Regions from separate parts of the Sporosarcina soli genome, predicted to be linked through region 2. Evidence: riboswitches for the same ligand, from Rfam matches in the RefSeq annotation. Region 2 holds a riboswitch; each other region holds the start of a gene.
The links. Region 2 has a riboswitch for S-adenosylmethionine ahead of metA (homoserine O-acetyltransferase MetA). Riboswitches for the same ligand answer to the same signal wherever they lie in the genome.
Positions count from the first base shown of each region.

Region 1: another riboswitch for S-adenosylmethionine. It lies ahead of metK (methionine adenosyltransferase); the one in region 2 lies ahead of metA (homoserine O-acetyltransferase MetA).
Region 3: another riboswitch for S-adenosylmethionine. It lies ahead of ACFPRA_RS23315 (MFS transporter); the one in region 2 lies ahead of metA (homoserine O-acetyltransferase MetA).

Region 1 covers NZ_JBHSNO010000006.1:250,029-255,707, reverse strand. The annotation lists gene ACFPRA_RS13445 (NUDIX hydrolase) at 1-272, shown strand, start outside; gene ACFPRA_RS13440 (alpha/beta hydrolase family protein) at 262-1,053, shown strand; gene pckA (phosphoenolpyruvate carboxykinase (ATP)) at 1,114-2,700, opposite strand; SAM riboswitch class I at 2,886-3,022, shown strand; gene metK (methionine adenosyltransferase) at 3,399-4,595, shown strand; gene ACFPRA_RS13425 (CoA-acylating methylmalonate-semialdehyde dehydrogenase) at 4,776-5,679, opposite strand, start outside.
Region 2 covers NZ_JBHSNO010000008.1:374,400-380,078, reverse strand. The annotation lists gene ACFPRA_RS17135 (SLOG family protein) at 1-97, opposite strand, end outside; gene ACFPRA_RS17130 (polysaccharide deacetylase family protein) at 246-1,214, opposite strand; RNA gene ssrS (6S RNA) at 1,451-1,642, opposite strand; gene ACFPRA_RS17120 (AbrB/MazE/SpoVT family DNA-binding domain-containing protein) at 1,690-1,983, opposite strand; gene ACFPRA_RS17115 (SIMPL domain-containing protein) at 2,291-2,929, shown strand; gene ACFPRA_RS17110 (hypothetical protein) at 3,113-3,292, opposite strand; SAM riboswitch class I at 3,443-3,551, shown strand; gene metA (homoserine O-acetyltransferase MetA) at 3,652-4,560, shown strand; gene ACFPRA_RS17100 (hypothetical protein) at 4,911-5,660, shown strand.
Region 3 covers NZ_JBHSNO010000018.1:36,387-42,065, forward strand. The annotation lists gene ACFPRA_RS23300 (methionine biosynthesis PLP-dependent protein) at 1-162, shown strand, start outside; gene metC (cystathionine beta-lyase) at 159-1,343, shown strand; gene ACFPRA_RS23310 (5-methyltetrahydropteroyltriglutamate--homocysteine S-methyltransferase) at 1,367-2,476, shown strand; SAM riboswitch class I at 2,490-2,673, shown strand; gene ACFPRA_RS23315 (MFS transporter) at 2,747-4,225, shown strand; gene metE (5-methyltetrahydropteroyltriglutamate--homocysteine S-methyltransferase) at 4,465-5,679, opposite strand, start outside.

The DNA.
Region 1 (5,679 bases), on a different contig from region 2:
CAGCGATGCGTGAGACATATGAAGAAACAGGAGTAACTATTTCAAAACCTGTCCGATTTGCGCAATATGTTGTACATAATGAACTGACATTTTGTAAGGCGGTCTTTACCGCAAAAGTGGTGGACGTTGAGGAGCAGCCGACATTGCATGAGACGGAAGGTGCTTTATGGCTGACAGATGAAGAACTGGAACGTTGCGAGACGTTAAGCTTTCATATGAAAGGAACTGGAATGGAACAGCTAAGAAAGTGGGTGGAGGACAATGACGCTTAATGGAGTAATCGTTCATCGCAGACCGTATCCTTCCCCAAATCCGCATGTTGTTTTGGAGGAAATTACTTATTGGTCGGACGGGCATAAAGTCAAAGGGATGATGGCGGAACCGATTGCTACAGGAAACTATGAAGGAATCATATACCTGCGTGGTGGGATGCAGCATATCGGCATGGTGCGTCCAGCACGAATTGCGCAGTTTGCCGCTCAAGGGTTTGTCGTCTTTGCGCCGTATTATCGAGGAAATCGCGGGGGCGAAGGCCGGGATGAATTCGCGGGGGCCGATCGGCAAGATGCGGTCTATGCCATTGATGTGCTTAAACAGAATCCGAAGACGAATCGGGACAAAATCCACTTATTCGCATTTTCAAGAGGGGGTATCATGGCGCTTTGGACCGCCATTTTACGGGATGACATCGCCTCTGTCGTCACATGGGCAGGCGTCTCGGATGTCGTATTTACGTATAAGGAACGAAAAGATATGCGACGCATGATGAAGCGTGTCATCGGCGGAACGCCGAATAATATGCCGGAAGGTTATCGGGAACGGACGGCGCTATTTCGGATCGATGAAATTGATGCACCTGTCTTAATCATTCATGGCATGCTCGATACGAATGTTTCATTTCAACAGGCGGTGTTACTGGAGAATGCCTTGCGAGAACAGCAAAAGGATTATGAAACATGGTATTTTCCACAATACACTCATTATTTCCCACCGGTCCAAAATGCACAGCTCGTCCGCGACTTATGTGACTGGATGAGAAAGCAGGGAGATTAGGAGTTTGAAAATTAAAAATCGTGTAGCACATTTGAAATGTGCTACACGATTGAACGTTGATTAAGCGATTGGTCCGCCTTTAAGGACGATATCTTCTGAAACCGTACCAAATTTCTTGAAGTTTTCACGGAACAGGTCTGCCAATTCTTTCGCTTTTTGATCATAAGCCGTACCATCAGCCCATGCATTGCGTGGATTCAGCACTTCCGTTGGAACACCTTCGATAGATGTTGGCATTTGAAGTCCGAATACAGCATTCACTTCTGTTTCAACATCATTTAGTTGTCCTGCAAGTGCTGCACGTACCATAGCGCGCGTGTATTTTAGATCCATACGTTTACCGACGCCGTACTCGCCGCCAGTCCAGCCAGTATTGACAAGGAAGACTTGCGCGTTATGCTCATCGATTTTCTTGCCAAGCATTTCCGCGTATACTGTTGCATGGAGCGGTAAGAATGGTGAACCGAAGCAAGTTGAGAATGTAGCTTCCGGTGATGTGATGCCACGTTCAGTTCCAGCTAGTTTCGACGTGAAGCCGCTTAGGAAATGATACATTGCTTGCTCTTTCGTTAACTTGGAAATTGGAGGTAAGACGCCGAATGCATCTGCTGTCAAGAATACGATCGTTTTCGGATGTCCAGCAACAGATGGGTCAACGATGTTGTCGATCGCTTGGATCGGATACGCAGCGCGCGTATTTTCCGTCAATGTACCATCGTCGTAATCAGGAATGCGTGTTTCTGGATCGATGACGACGTTTTCCAAAACGGAACCGAATCGGATTGCACCGAAGATTTCAGGTTCTTTTTCTTGAGAGAGGTTGATGCATTTTGCATAGCAGCCACCTTCAATATTGAAAACACCATTATCAGACCAGCCATGCTCATCGTCCCCGATCAGTTTGCGGTTCGCATCTGCGGAAAGCGTCGTTTTCCCAGTTCCTGATAGACCGAAGAACAAAGCGACGTCACCATCTTCACCGACGTTTGCTGAGCAGTGCATCGGCATAATGTCTTTTTCAGGAAGCAAGTAGTTCATGATGGAGAAGATGGATTTCTTCATTTCACCTGCATACTCTGTTCCACCAATCAAGACGATCCGCTTTTCCATGGAAACGATGATGAATGTCTCGGAATCCGTTCCATCGATTGCAGGATCCGCTTTAAAGGACGGAGCTGAAACGATGGTGAATTGCGGGACATGCGTTTTCAATTCTTCTTCGTTCGGGCGGATGAATAACTGATGGACAAATAGATTATGCCATGCAAATTCATTGACGACCCGGATGGATAGACGTGAAGCGGGATCTGCACCTGCGAAACCATCGAAGACGAACAGTTCATCTCTCTCTTTTAAGTGGCGGATTACTTTCGTATATAAGGACTCGAAAATGTCGGCAGAGATGGGACGGTTCACTTTACCCCAATCAATTTTGTCTTTCGTGGTCTCTTCCTCGACGATATACTTATCTTTAGGAGAACGACCTGTATATTTACCGGTTTGAGCTGTGATTGCTCCATCCGCAGTTAGTTTTGCTTCACCGCGCGATGTCGCCTTTTCCACAAGCTGTGGTACTGAAAGCTGCATATGCACATTTTTACCAGACAGCAGTTCTTGAAGCTCATCGCCAATTCTCGCAGATATCATAATTTATTACCTTCCTTTACGTATAATCCCAATCTTCTTTGGGTAACATCACATTATGGAATTAGTATAACACATTTAACGGATTAGTCTATACTAATTCAAAGAACAATTACTTTGTACGCGAAAATTGAAAAAAGATTTGACATCAGTGACAATTTTCCGTAGGATGTATAGTTGAACGGATACTCTTATCCCGAGCTGGTGGAGGGGTCAGGCCCTATGAAGCCCGGCAACCTGCAATGACTTTTTTGTCAGCGCAAAGGTGCCAAACCTGTAGCAAGATATTTATCTGGATACAGATAAATATCCTGTATGATAAGAGTGAAAGGTGCATTTACAATCCTGCCTTTCCTCATGTGCTTTTTACGTGAGCGAAAGGCTTTTTATCTTCATTCAGCAGACTTCTACCTCCATAGAGGGTGAGATGGATGCTGTTTTGTTTACTATCTAGCGGGTATTCAAACGCCCGCTGAACGAAGATAAAGCCTCCGGCGGATGTCACAGATTTTGAAAGGAATTAATTGAGCTTTGCTCAATTCAAAATCTGGACGCAATTACGCCGAGGCGTAATTGATATAAAATCGCCCTTAATCCTCGTGTATAGAGCTCGAAATGGCTTGAAGTCCGTTCATCTTGGGGGCTTTACATGGGACATATGAGTACCGTATCAATCTCGTAGGATATAAGGAGGAACTGGAATGACAAACCGCCGACTGTTTACATCAGAATCGGTAACAGAAGGGCATCCGGACAAAATGTGTGACCAGATTTCGGACGCTATTTTGGATGCCATATTAGAAGAAGATCCCAATGCGCGTGTAGCGTGCGAAACGACAATTACAACTGGACTTGTCCTGATTGCAGGGGAAATCACGACGTCCACTTATGTCGATATCCCGAAAGTGGTTCGTGAAACTGTGAAAGGAATCGGCTATACACGTGCAAAATACGGATTTGATTGGGAAACATCTGCAGTGCTGACTGCAATCGATGAACAATCACCTGATATCGCTGCAGGGGTTGACGAGGCATTGGAGTCGCGTGAAGGCTCCATGACTGATGATGAGCTTGAAGCGATCGGAGCGGGTGACCAAGGGCTAATGTTCGGTTATGCTTGCAATGAAACACCTGAACTGATGCCATTACCGATCAGCTTATCCCATAAACTTTCTCGCCGCCTTGCACAAGTGCGGAAGGATGAAACAATTAACTACTTGCGTCCAGATGGAAAAACGCAAGTGACTGTGGAATATGATGAAAACAACGTGCCGGTACGGATCGATACAATTGTCATCTCTACACAACATCATCCGGAAATCACACTTGAACAAATTCAACGCGATATTAAGGAAGTTGTCATTAACCCGGTCGTACCGGCTGAGTTGATCGATGAAAACACGAAATACTTCATCAACCCGACAGGCCGCTTTGTCATCGGTGGACCTCAAGGGGATGCCGGTTTGACAGGTCGTAAGATCATTGTCGACACTTACGGTGGATATGCTCGCCATGGCGGCGGCGCATTCTCGGGGAAAGATCCAACAAAAGTGGACCGTTCCGCTTCATACGCGGCACGCTATGTTGCCAAAAACATCGTCGCTGCAGGACTTGCAGATCGTTGTGAAGTCCAACTTGCTTACGCGATCGGCGTTGCTCAACCGGTATCGATTTCAATTGATACTTTTGGGACAGGCATCGTAGCGGAAAGCAAGCTTGTGGAACTCGTTCGTGAACTGTTCGACCTTCGCCCAGCAGGCATCATCCAAATGCTCGACTTACGTCGTCCAATCTACAAAGCAACAGCAGCTTATGGACATTTCGGTCGCACGGATGTCGTTTTGCCATGGGAACAGACGGACAAAGCGGAAGCATTAAAAAAACTAGCTGGACAATAATATATGAAGCCGGAAGAGCAAATGTGCATCTTCCGGTTTTTTTTCTGTGAAAAAACCTAATAGGGGGGAGCCCCCCTCATTCATATCTCGTTCCTAGCGGGTGAAACAGATTTATGCATAAAAACGGAAGTCACCCCAATCAAAGGATGACTTCCTGTTTTACTTTCATCTAAAAAACAATTACCAACGCGCAGTTAACATTTTCCTTCTTGTATAAAATTCTATTCCATCCGTTCCGTTTGCATGTAAATCTCCGTAAAATGAATTTTTCCATCCAGAGAATGGGAAGAAGGCCATCGGGGCAGGTACCCCTAAATTCACCCCTAACATACCTACTTGGATATGTTCACGGAAGTAACGGACGTTGTGACCGCTTGCCGTAAACAAGCAAGCTCCATTGCCGAAATCGGATTTATTGGTCAACTCGATGGCCTCTTCAAGTGTTTCCACTCGAACGATTGAAAGGACAGGCGCAAAAATCTCTTCCTTCCAAATCCGCATATCTGTTGTGACATGATCAAAGATCGTAGGGCCTATAAAGTAGCCGTCAGCCGTCATGCATTCGTCTTGACGTCCATCCCGAAGGAGAACCGCACCTTCTTCTTGTCCGCTTGCGATATAATCAGCTGTTCGTGCCTTATGTTCTGGCCGAATAACGGGACCGAGGAAAACCCCTTCATCCAAACCATTTCCGATCGCAATTGAATCTGCGGCATCTTGAAGTTTTTCAATCAGTGGTTCCGCAACTTCACCGACCGCAATCACAACGGCACATGCCATACATCTCTCTCCTGCTGAGCCGTAAGCTGCACCAATAATTTCTTTGACGGAAGCATCCAAGTTTGCATCCGGCATGACGATGGAGTGATTTTTGGCACCGGCCAATGCTTGAACACGTTTCCCATACCCAGCCCCTGTTTTATAAACATATTCTGCAACAGGCTGTGATCCTACGAACGAAATAGCAGGTATATCTTCATGGGAGAGAATCCCGTTCACCACATCATGTGCACCATGGACAATGTTGAAAACCCCATCTGGAAGTCCGGCCTCTTTAAAAAGTTCTGCTAAACGGTTCGCAAGC
Region 2 (5,679 bases):
CTGGGTGCTTATCGTCGAAAATCCCTAATTCATGCTGTTTGTATCCTGTAACGACCAATCGCTTTACGATGCCCACCACCTCCTGAACTGTTTTCATGAAAAACCGGTTTCCAATGGAAACCGGTTTTGGATAATTATATGTCATGGATCTGACTGATTTTAAATTGAAAAAGATCCGTCACCCAATTGTAGTGTATCAGAAATTGACCGTCACAGATAGGGATACTATTTTGTTTTTTAGTCTTTTAATTGTCAATCCGTTTTTCGCTCATTAACTCACTAACTGTTCCGATCTGGTATCCTTTTTCTTTTATTTCATTAATCATCGTTTCGAGCCCTTCCTCGACTGGTTTTGTCGGGTGCATAAGAATCATGGAACCATTACCGACATTGGAGACGACGCGTGCAACCATTTCGGAAGTGTTCGGTTTTCTCCAGTCCACTGTGTCGACAGTCCAGAGGATCGTTTTCATGCCGAGTTCATGGGCGACGTCGGTTGTGACATCGTTAAAACTGCCACTTGGCGGTGCAAACCATTCCGGCTTCACGGCCAATGTTTTTTCGATAATATCGTTGGTTTTTTTCAATTCGTCCATTGTTTCCGCACGTGATCGAAATTTAAGATCAGGGTGACTGTACGCATGATTGCCGATTTCATGTCCATGAAGATAAATCATGGCAGCGAGGGCAGGATTTTTTTTCACCCAACTGCCGTCAAAAAAGAATGTTGCTTTGACATAGGTGTTTTCCAATGTTTCAAGGATACCTGGAATATACTCATTGCCCCAAGCCACATTAATCAAAAGGGATACCATCGGTTTCTCAGGATTGCCTCTGTAAATAGGGGAAGGTTCTAAATCATCCAAGTGAACTGACGGTGATACTTCTTTAAAGACGATTTTATCAGGATCAAGTACTGTTCTTCCCTTCATGTTTTCATAACTGGCTTTTATATCTACCTGTAATCCGTTGTATCCAGGGATTGCTTTCCAAACCCGGTCAATGGTAGCATCGATCGGATCTATTTTATGTTGGTCGTTGTAGGTGATAATCTTTTGATACAATTCGTCTTGCTCATCTGCCATGAATGTAGGAATCGTATGGTCATTCGTGGCATTGGAAAAAAAAGTTGCAACTGGCTGTGTGTAAATGATGAACATAAAGACGAGGGAACTGGAAAGTAAACCGATAAAAATTTTCTTTTTTCTTTTCATTTTTCTGCCTCAATTGAGAAATTGTTGACGATCTGCAGAAGAATCACTGGGTTCATTGTTTGAAGCATGTAAAATCCTCCAATCATATTCTTGTCAAGAATAGTCTTCCCTGTTGCGGATGGACTATTCTTTCAGAAAATCGGCAAGTGCTGGGTCGATTGGACGATAAAAAACCAAAAGCATCGTCCAAATAGGACGATGCTTTTGGTTGGTATGTGTACTACCGATAAGGCTTTTCAAAAGCCGCATTTGCCGTATGGGTCAAGAAAGTTTTAAACCACCACTCCTCAAAGTGGGTGTTCGCAGAAACATTCCTGTATGTCCCCATTGGTTGTTGAATGGGGCGTGCCATTCCAGTTTCTAGATAAAACTCCCTTTTACAGCTTAAAGGTTAAAACTTCATGTTAATACGCACAACGCAGCTCGTGTTTATAGTGTACAGCAAATGATGAAAGGATTCAAATGAAAGATTTGGTTAGTAAAGTGCAGGCCTGCTGACCCCGCTGTTTTTCTCGATTTCTTCCAATAAGATTCTAGCTCCGTTCGGGCTTAAAAACATGCCATTTGAATATTCCCGGTTTTCCGGTGTGATTTCCCCTGTCACGATACATGCTTCATTAATAGCATATTTTCTCAAAATGATTTTATCATCTTCGACAAAAATCTCCATAGGGGAGCCTGTGTTAAGCTGTAGGGTGTTCCGTAATTCTTTCGGGATGACGATACGGCCTAATTGATCGACTTTCCTAACAATTCCTAAGCTGCGCATTGAAATCTACTCCTTATTAATCTTATTTTTTATACCATAATTGTATTGTACTAGAAAAGATTCAAAAGTCCAAAAAATTTGAATGATTTTAAGTGAATAGGAAGGGCTTATGTATGATGCCATATTCTTTTTCAAAATGACAAAATTCGACCAACGGCGCTTAAGCTACTGGGTAGATAAAATGGAATAACTTGCATGGCAATGGCTACAAGCGGGTTATTTTTTCAGCTTTGCCTCGCTGATTTTTCCTAGGCAACCTGCATAGTATTTACTGAAAAGAAATACATGCAAGGGAAGGTGGGAAAGAATGTATTACCCTTATATGCAAATGCCTCGTCATCATCGCCGAATTATGACGGTTACAGGGATCGGAAACGTAAGCATTGCGCCGGATATTGTTCGAATCCAAATGGAAGTCATTACGGAAAACAAACAGCTTCAACGAGCGCAGCAGGAAAATGCCTCTGTGATGAGTGGAGTGATTGAATCATTAGTGGCATTAGGAATTGACAGAAACAATATTCAAACAGTTTCTTACAATATTACTCCGCAATATGATTATCTTGAGGGGGAACAACGATTTAGAGGATATCAAGTGACCAACGCAATCACGGTTCAAACGACTAACATCCAACAAATTGGACCGATAATCGACACAGCCGTTCAAAATGGGGTGAATCGTGTATCAAACATTCAGTTTACGGTTGCAGATGAACAAAAATATTATCAGCAGGCGCTGAGCCTTGCACTGGAAAATGCAGTCGCAAAAGCGGAAACGATTGCGAGGACGATGCAGCTTCAGCTTGAACCTCAGCCAATCAGAATTGTGGAAGAAATAAGTGGACAGCCCGTCGCTTATCGAGCTTTAGCCAGCGAGGTTTCGACCCCTATCGAACAAGGACAAGTTTCCATCCATGCCAAAGTGGAAGTGCAATTTGAGTATTGATAAATGTAGGTAAAAGTGGTGGATGCGGAGTAGCGTGTTAAAGGAAGGGCAGACTAGCTTGAAAGACTGCTCATCAATGTCTTTGGAAGATGTTTCTGAACCGGTATGAATAAGGAAATTCCCCGTCTTCAGTCGATTGACGGTACGGGGAATTATCCAATTGATTTGCATGATGCGGATGAGTTATTTTCTTTTTCTTTCGTTCGGGATCATACGCTCTCGCTTCGGTTTCAAATAGGCCAGCTCACCAAACTCCTCGGCAAATTCTGTTGCCATATCAGACGGACTGATTTTTTGGTTTTTCGGTGTTTGTGGTAATGAGCGTGAATTGTTTCCACCGGTTTTGTGTTCGTCTTTTCCCATTTTAAAAAACTCCTTTCCGCTACTCAATGCCACATTAATATGCCTCGAAGCTGTTGTTTTATGCTCAGAAATCCCTAGATAAAATGTAGGATCATCGAAGAATTCGTTTACAATAATTATTTTAATAGTATAATGGAAACTAAATGAATATTCTTATCAAGAGAAGCTGAGGGAACTGGCCCGTTGAAGCTTCAGCAACCTCTGACCATGTCAGAAAGGTGCTAACTCCAACAAGATGATTTGTCTTGAGAGATAAGAAATGAGTGTCCAAAACTAACCCTCTTTTCTTATTTAACAGAAAAGGGGTTTTCTTTTTGGACAAAAAAGAGACTTTGTAAATGAAAAGGGAGAGAATAGCAATGCCAATTAACATTCCGCAACAATTACCGGCACGAGAACTTTTGAAGGAAGAAAAAATATTTGTCATGGATGAAAAGCGGGCGACAACCCAAGATATCCGTCCGATGAATATTATCATTCTAAATTTAATGCCTGAAAAAGAAAGAACCGAACTTCAATTGTTGCGTTTACTCGGAAATACGCCGCTACAAGTGAATGTCACATTCATGACTATGGCGACACATGAATCGAAAAACGTTAGCAAATCCCATTTGGATGCATTTTACACAACTTTCGAGCATGTAAAGCACCGTCGCTTTGACGGCCTAATCATTACGGGCGCACCGATTGAGCATTTGGCATTTGAAGATGTGAATTATTGGAAAGAATTGACGGAAATCATGGATTGGACGAAAACGAATGTGACATCGGTATTACATATTTGTTGGGGTGCCCAAGCAGCACTTTACCACCATTATGGTATCGGTAAATTTGAATTGCCGAAGAAATGCTCTGGTGTTTATACGCATCGCCTATCCGATCCGACGATTAAGCTGGCACGCGGATTTAATGATGAATTCCGTGCACCGCATTCCCGCTATACGTCCGTGTCAATCGAAGAGATAAAAAATGATCCGCGCTTAATTTTGCTTGCTGAATCTGAGGATGCGGGGGCGTTTATTATTCTTTCGAAAGATGAGAAACATGTGATGATTACAGGACATTTTGAATATGATGCTGACACACTTGCAGAAGAATATCAACGTGATGTTGCAAAAGGGATCGATATTGATATCCCTGAAAATTATTTTCCGAATGACGATCCGACGCAAGAACCTTTGAATACATGGCGTTCTCATACTCATCTACTCTTCTCCAATTGGTTGAATTATTATGTCTATCAGGAAACACCATACGTCTGGGAGTGATTATCTTCATTCAGCAGGTGTTTTAACGCCTGCTGAATGAAGAATGGAAGGCAGTCTAAGTGCGCGACGTCCTGATAAAGTGCCTTAATTTCTGCAAAAAAACGCGGAAATACGGCAAATCGAACCCTTCGCTGTTCGATTCGCAACGACTGCATGACCTACATCCTGTAGGCCCGCGGATGTCACAAATTTTGAAAGGAGTTAATTCCCCAAAAGCGTAGGGTGCCCAAAGACCAGACGTGAGTTATGCTCAATTCAAAATCTGGACGCAATTCCGCCGAGGCGTAATTGATTGAAGGACTACTTTGCCGCTTAGCGCATAAGCTATGACGACAAGGGGGTTGATGGGGATGGGCCTATTTATGAACCGAGAAGACCATCCGGAAGTCTATACAAATGATTTGGGAAGCTTAGAGCCGAATAATCAAAGGATATCCACGATCGATCCGTTTACGGAGTGGGTAGCCGAACAGAAAGAAGCGAATCTGTCCCTGCAACGACAGCTCCATGATTTACAATCGTTACTGAAAGAACAGGACACGCGGCAGTCCACACAATTCCAAACAATCCACAACCGTCTGCATGGGTTGCATGAACGGGAAGTACGCCAACAACAATTCGAGAACGAGGTCATTGAATCATTCGTGCAACTACATGCCGAACATCACTCCTTCCAGCGTAAATTAGCTGAAGAACGTCAGTTCAACCGGACTGTTGCAAAACAAGTGGATCAAATAAGCCAGTCAACGAATGGAATAGCTGAGCGCTTGGAAGAAGTCGTCGTTGCCAATGACGTGATTACGAAAGACGTGAATGAACAACTTGTTGCGCAAAAACGGTTGTCCGAACAACTCATAAAGCAAGAAGATGCTCACGATGTATTGTTGGAGAGAATCGACAAACAAGAAGGCATGACGGAGAAGTTATTTGGACAAATGGATCATCTTCGTTCCATCCTTTATGAACGATCCACAATGTTAGCGGAAAAGATCGAAGGAAGTTATTTGACAACATTCCATTTCATATCCAAGTTATTGACGAGGCATGAACAGCCGACAGCCCGTTTTATGGTGAATCAGAAGCAAGATAAAAAAGAATGATGATTGAACGATAGAGTGA
Region 3 (5,679 bases), on a different contig from region 2:
ACGCAAACCCATGCGGACATCCCGCGCGAAGTACGAATCCAACGCGGTGTTTGCGATCGACTTTTACGTTTCTCAGTCGGCGTCGAGGAAGCAGAAGATATCATTGCCGATTTGAAACAAGTTTTCGCGAAATTACCAAAAGTTGAGGTGCAACAGCGATGAGTTCACGTGAAGAACGGTTAGAAACGACACTTATCCACGCATCTACGCGCGGAGATTTCGAACAAAAGACAGGGGTCGTCAACGTCCCGATTTACTTGTCTTCGACATTCCATCAGGAAAGCTTTGACGATTTCGGTCCATATGACTACAGTCGCTCGGGCAACCCGACACGGGATGCATTGGAAAAATCGATTGCGGCATTGGAAGGCGGAGCAAGAGGACTGGCATTCGCTTCCGGCATTGCCGCCATCTCTTCCGCATTCATGTTGCTTTCTTCAGGCGATCACATCGTCATTACGGAAGATGTTTACGGAGGGACGTACCGTTTTGTCACCCAAGTGTTGACGAAATTTGGCATTACACATACATTTGCCGATTTCACAAATGCGAAGGATGTCGCGATAGCGATCCAGCCAAATACAAAATTACTTTACATCGAGACACCTGCAAATCCGCTGTTAGGCATTACCGACATTGAGCAGATCGTTGAATTAGCAAAAGCAAATGACTGTCTAACATTCCTTGATAATACATTCATGACGCCACTATACCAACGTCCACTTGATCTTGGTGTCGACGTCGTGCTACATAGCGCCACGAAATTTTTATCTGGACATAGTGATATTATCGCAGGACTCGCAGTGACAAAGGACGAAGAACTTGGCAATCGTTTAGCATTTATCCAAAACTCGTTCGGAGCTATTTTAGGTGCACAAGATTCCTATACATTGATTCAAGGGATAAAAACGATGGGTGCCCGTTTGGTCCAATCAACCGAGGCAGCGCAAAAAATCACTTCCTATTTGGATAGTCACCCGCTAGTGGAAGAAGTCTTTTATCCAGGATTGGCGAGTCATCCGGGGCATGCAATTCATGCAAAACAATCGACTAGCCCAGGAGCGGTCCTTTCTTTCCGGTTACCAAATCGTGAAACGGCAAAAGCGTTTGTTGAAAGCGTCCAAATTCCTGTATTCGCCGTTAGCTTGGGAGGCGTAGAATCCATCCTCTCCCACCCTGCACAGATGTCCCATGCAGCTATGCCAAAAGCCGAACGGGAAAAACGCGGAATCACAGATGGCCTATTACGCTTTTCTGTGGGGCTGGAACATGTAGATGACCTGATTGCGGATTTTGACCAAGCGTTGGCAATTGCCAATAAAAACTTGATTGCAAATAATTAATAGACTGAAAGTGGGAATTGATCATGACAACTACTAACACACTAAAAAAAGCACCTTTTAAAGCGGATCACGTCGGAAGCTTTTTGCGTCCGGAACGTTTGAAGAAAGCACGTCTCCAAAAGGAAAACGGTGAAATTACTGCTGAGGAATTGCGTAAAATTGAAGACGAAGAAATTATTAGACTCGTTGAAAGTCAAAAAGAAGCCGGACTGAAAGTGGTAACAGATGGAGAGCTTCGTCGTAAATTATGGCACTTCGATTTTCTTTCCGGTTTTGACGGTGTTGAATATATCGAAACCGAAGTAGGCGTTGAATTCAAAGGCGTGAAGCGGAAAGCGAGTGGCATTCACGTAAACGATAAAATTAAGTTCAGCACGCATTACATGATTGAAGACTTTAAGTTTTTGCATAGCATCGCAGGCGATGCGGTGGCAAAATTCGCGATTCCAAGCCCGAATATGTTGCTGCACAGAGCGACATTCGAAGATGGCGTCTATACAAATAACGAAGAATTAGTGAATGATTTGATCACTGCCTATCAGGATGTCATTCAGGCACTTTACGATGAAGGTTGCCGCTATCTGCAACTTGATGATACATCTTGGGCTGCCTTCTTATCGGAAGAAGGAAGAGAATCATTGAAAGAGCGCGGTCTAGACCCTGAAACAACAGTGCAACTAAACGCGCGAATCCTCAACGAATCCATCTCTAAAAGACCAGATGATTTGCTAGTAACGATGCATATTTGCCGCGGTAACTTCCGATCGACTTATTTTTCTAGCGGTGGCTATGAAGAAGTATCTGAAACGATTTTTGGCGGGTTAGATGTCGACGGTCTGTTCCTCGAATTCGATGATGAGCGTTCAGGCGGATTTGAACCGCTTCGTCATGTCAATCGACCGGATCTATCTATCGTATTAGGTTTGATCACATCCAAATACGGCGAACTGGAAAGCCCTGAAAGTATAAAAGAACGAATTGCAGAAGCTGCAAAATACGTTCCACTTGAACAACTTTGCCTAAGCCCGCAATGTGGTTTCGCTTCAACAGAAGAAGGTAATCTTTTGACAGAAGAACAGCAATGGGAAAAAGTGCGTCACGTCATTTCAATCGCAGAAGACGTGTGGCAATAAAATTTAATTAAATCTCTTATGAAGAGCGGCGGAGGGACTGGCCCGATGAAGCCCGGCAACCATTTAATTTGAATTAGCAGGGAGTTCAAACTCCCTGCTAATTCAAAATCCGGATGCAATTACGCCGAGGCGTAATTGATGAGGATCATTAAATAGGTGCTAAATCCTGCAAAGCGATATGCTTTGAAAAATAAGAGAGGATCTTCTTTCGAAAACCTCTCCGTCCGAAAAATGGAGAGGTTTTTTATATCGAATAACATAGAACAGGACGTGTGGAAATTGAGAAAAGAAGGGTTACAACGATATCACACAATTTGGGGCTTGCTCTTTTTAGGTTGGTTCGTTTCATATATCGACCGTGTAGCTACAGGCCCAATCATCACTTATATGATTGAAAATGAAGTCTCTTTCTTTGCCGACGTAGCCAATCCGCATGCCATTGGCGGATTGATCGGCAGTCTATTCTTTGCCGGCTTTATGTTGATGCAATTCCCAGGCGGCTATTTAGGAGACCGCTTTGGCTATCGCGCCATTATCATCTTAAGTATCTTCTGGGCAGGGATTGCCACTTTATTGACAGGAATCGTAGGCGGTCTGATTGCCTTTATTCTTTTCAGAGTATTACTAGGACTTGGTGAAGGTGTTTTTTATTCGAATGACCGCTCTTATATCGCCTATCATAGCCCTCCGAAAAAAGTCGGATTAGGGATGGGTATCGCGCTTACCGGTGTGTCTTTAGGTCTGACGGCAGGCACGCTAGGGGTACCCTATCTGATCACCCTAGCGGAACCGTTTATGAATCACAATGCTTGGCGTTTTCCTTTCTTCGTAACAGGAGGCATAACACTAATCGTTGCATTCATTCTATTAAAGTATTTGAAACCAAAAGCTACTCCTGGCGTGGCTGTAGATTCATCCTCTCCAGGAATAAAAGCTCAATTCGGAAAAGGGTTCTTATATATGACCCTATACTCCGCCGTTTTCCTAGTCATTGTCATGGGGATCTATTTCTTCTCTGTCAAACTAGGGCTTTCTTCCATAGCGATTGCAATTATTCTTACGGCACTATGCCCGCTGCTCATTTTATATTTATATATAACAAAGAAATCCGAAATCAAGCCATTATTGGCGAATAAAAATTTGTTCTTGTTGTACCTATTCTTCATCCCAATCATGTGGCATTTATGGTTTTATGGTTTCTGGTCCGTCTCCATCGTCAAAGATTTTGGCGGCGGCGCGTTGATGGCGGCAGCATTGGTCGCTTCATTTAACGGATTAGCTGGTCTTATCGGTTTCCCTCTTGGCGGCAAAATCTCAGACCTCGTGTCAGATCGTCCGAATGGGCGGCGCAATGTACTCGCCGTGCTGACCGGTGTTCTGACCATCCTTATTTTCGTTTTCGCCGCTTACGTCATGATGGGGCATAATAATCCAGTCGTCATGTCCATCATGTTGTTTGTCTCAGGATTGTTCTTCTTCGCCTTGCAACCGGTGGCCCACGCGTTGGCATCAGATTTGACACCTGAAAAAAGCAAAGGATCCATGTTCGGCATGCTCAATCTGGTTGCTGAAATCGGGGCAGTACTCTCCCCTGTCGTCTCCGGTGTCGTTCGGGATAGTACAGGTAGTTGGGGAATGCCGCTCATGCTTGACGGCGCATTGATGGCAGCAGGTCTCGTACTCGTGCTCGCCGTCTCCAGTCAAAAAGTTCGCCAGACTGCATTATCTCCGGTGAAAGCGGAGAATTGATCCACCATTAAAACCGCCTGACCCTTCAGGCGGTTTTTCATTTGAGTTCTATAACTTCAGGCGGGAGGAAAGTCCCGATTCGCCAATAAACGATTATTGAGCGCCAATATATGTAGGGGAATCGCTGATATCTATCCTCCAGGCGCCGATAATGAAGTAATAAGCTCTAATATCACAGGGAGTTCCGCCGATAATAAAAAGCTTCCCCCATCCATTTAAACGGGGAAAGCCTTTTCCTTTTATTTCTGAACGGTAGCCAATTGGCTTTCTCTTACTTCTTTTGCCGCCTCGACCATCACTTTTAATCCTTCGATCGTTTCTTCTTCCTTTCGCGTCTTTAAACCGCAATCCGGGTTGATCCAAAATTGGGTCGGTTGAATCGTTTGGAGCGCGCGATGGATGTTTTGTTTCATCTCTTCTTTACTTGGTACACGCGGGCTGTGGATGTCATAGACGCCAAGGCCAATTTCTTTGTCATAGGTGTTATTTTCAAATGCCGAAATGATTTCTCCATGGCTTCTGGAAGTCTCAATGGAAATGACATCCGCATCCAATGCACTGATCGAATCGATGATTCCGTTGAACTCCGAATAGCACATATGTGTATGGATTTGTGTGTCATTTTGAACAGACGCGGTCGCCAGTTTAAAGGCATAGACGGCTGCCTCTAAATACGCCTTATGTTTTTCCGGATCGAGTGGCAAGCCTTCGCGCAATGCAGGCTCATCCACTTGAATCATGCGGATGCCGCTCTTTTCAAGCGCTTCGATTTCCTGACGTAGAGCTAATGCAATTTGGTTCAGCACATCGAAACGTGGAATATCATCACGCACAAAGGACCAATTCAAGATCGTTACTGGACCTGTCAACATCCCTTTTACCGGCTTCTTAGTCAACGATTGTGCATAGACGCTTTCTTTCACAGTAATGGGCTCGCTGAACGCAACATCTCCCAAAATGAGTGGTGGTTTAACGCAGCGGGAACCGTAAGACTGGACCCATCCGAACTCAGACACTGCAAATCCAGCAAATTTCTCACCGAAGTATTCCACCATATCCGTTCTTTCAAATTCTCCGTGGACGAGGACGTCGATGCCAATTTCTTCTTGAATGGCAATCCATTTATCGATTTGGCTATTGATGTATTGCTCATACGCTTGGTCTGTTATTTCGCCTTTGCGCCATTTCGATCTCGTCTGCCGTACTTCTGGTGTTTGCGGCAAGCTTCCGATCGTCGTTGTCGGCAATAGCGGCAACTGAAAGCGCTGCTCTTGCGCCTGAATCCTTTCCGCGAATGGCAATGCGCGATTCACGTCCTGATCCGTCAGTTTGGCAACATTCTCTTTCACCTCTGTATTTTGGCGATATTTGGAATTATTCAGTGCAGCCAAGGCTTTTCTGCTTTCTTCAAGTCCTGCCGTAATCGCTGCGCCCCCTTTTTGTACGCCTTTCGT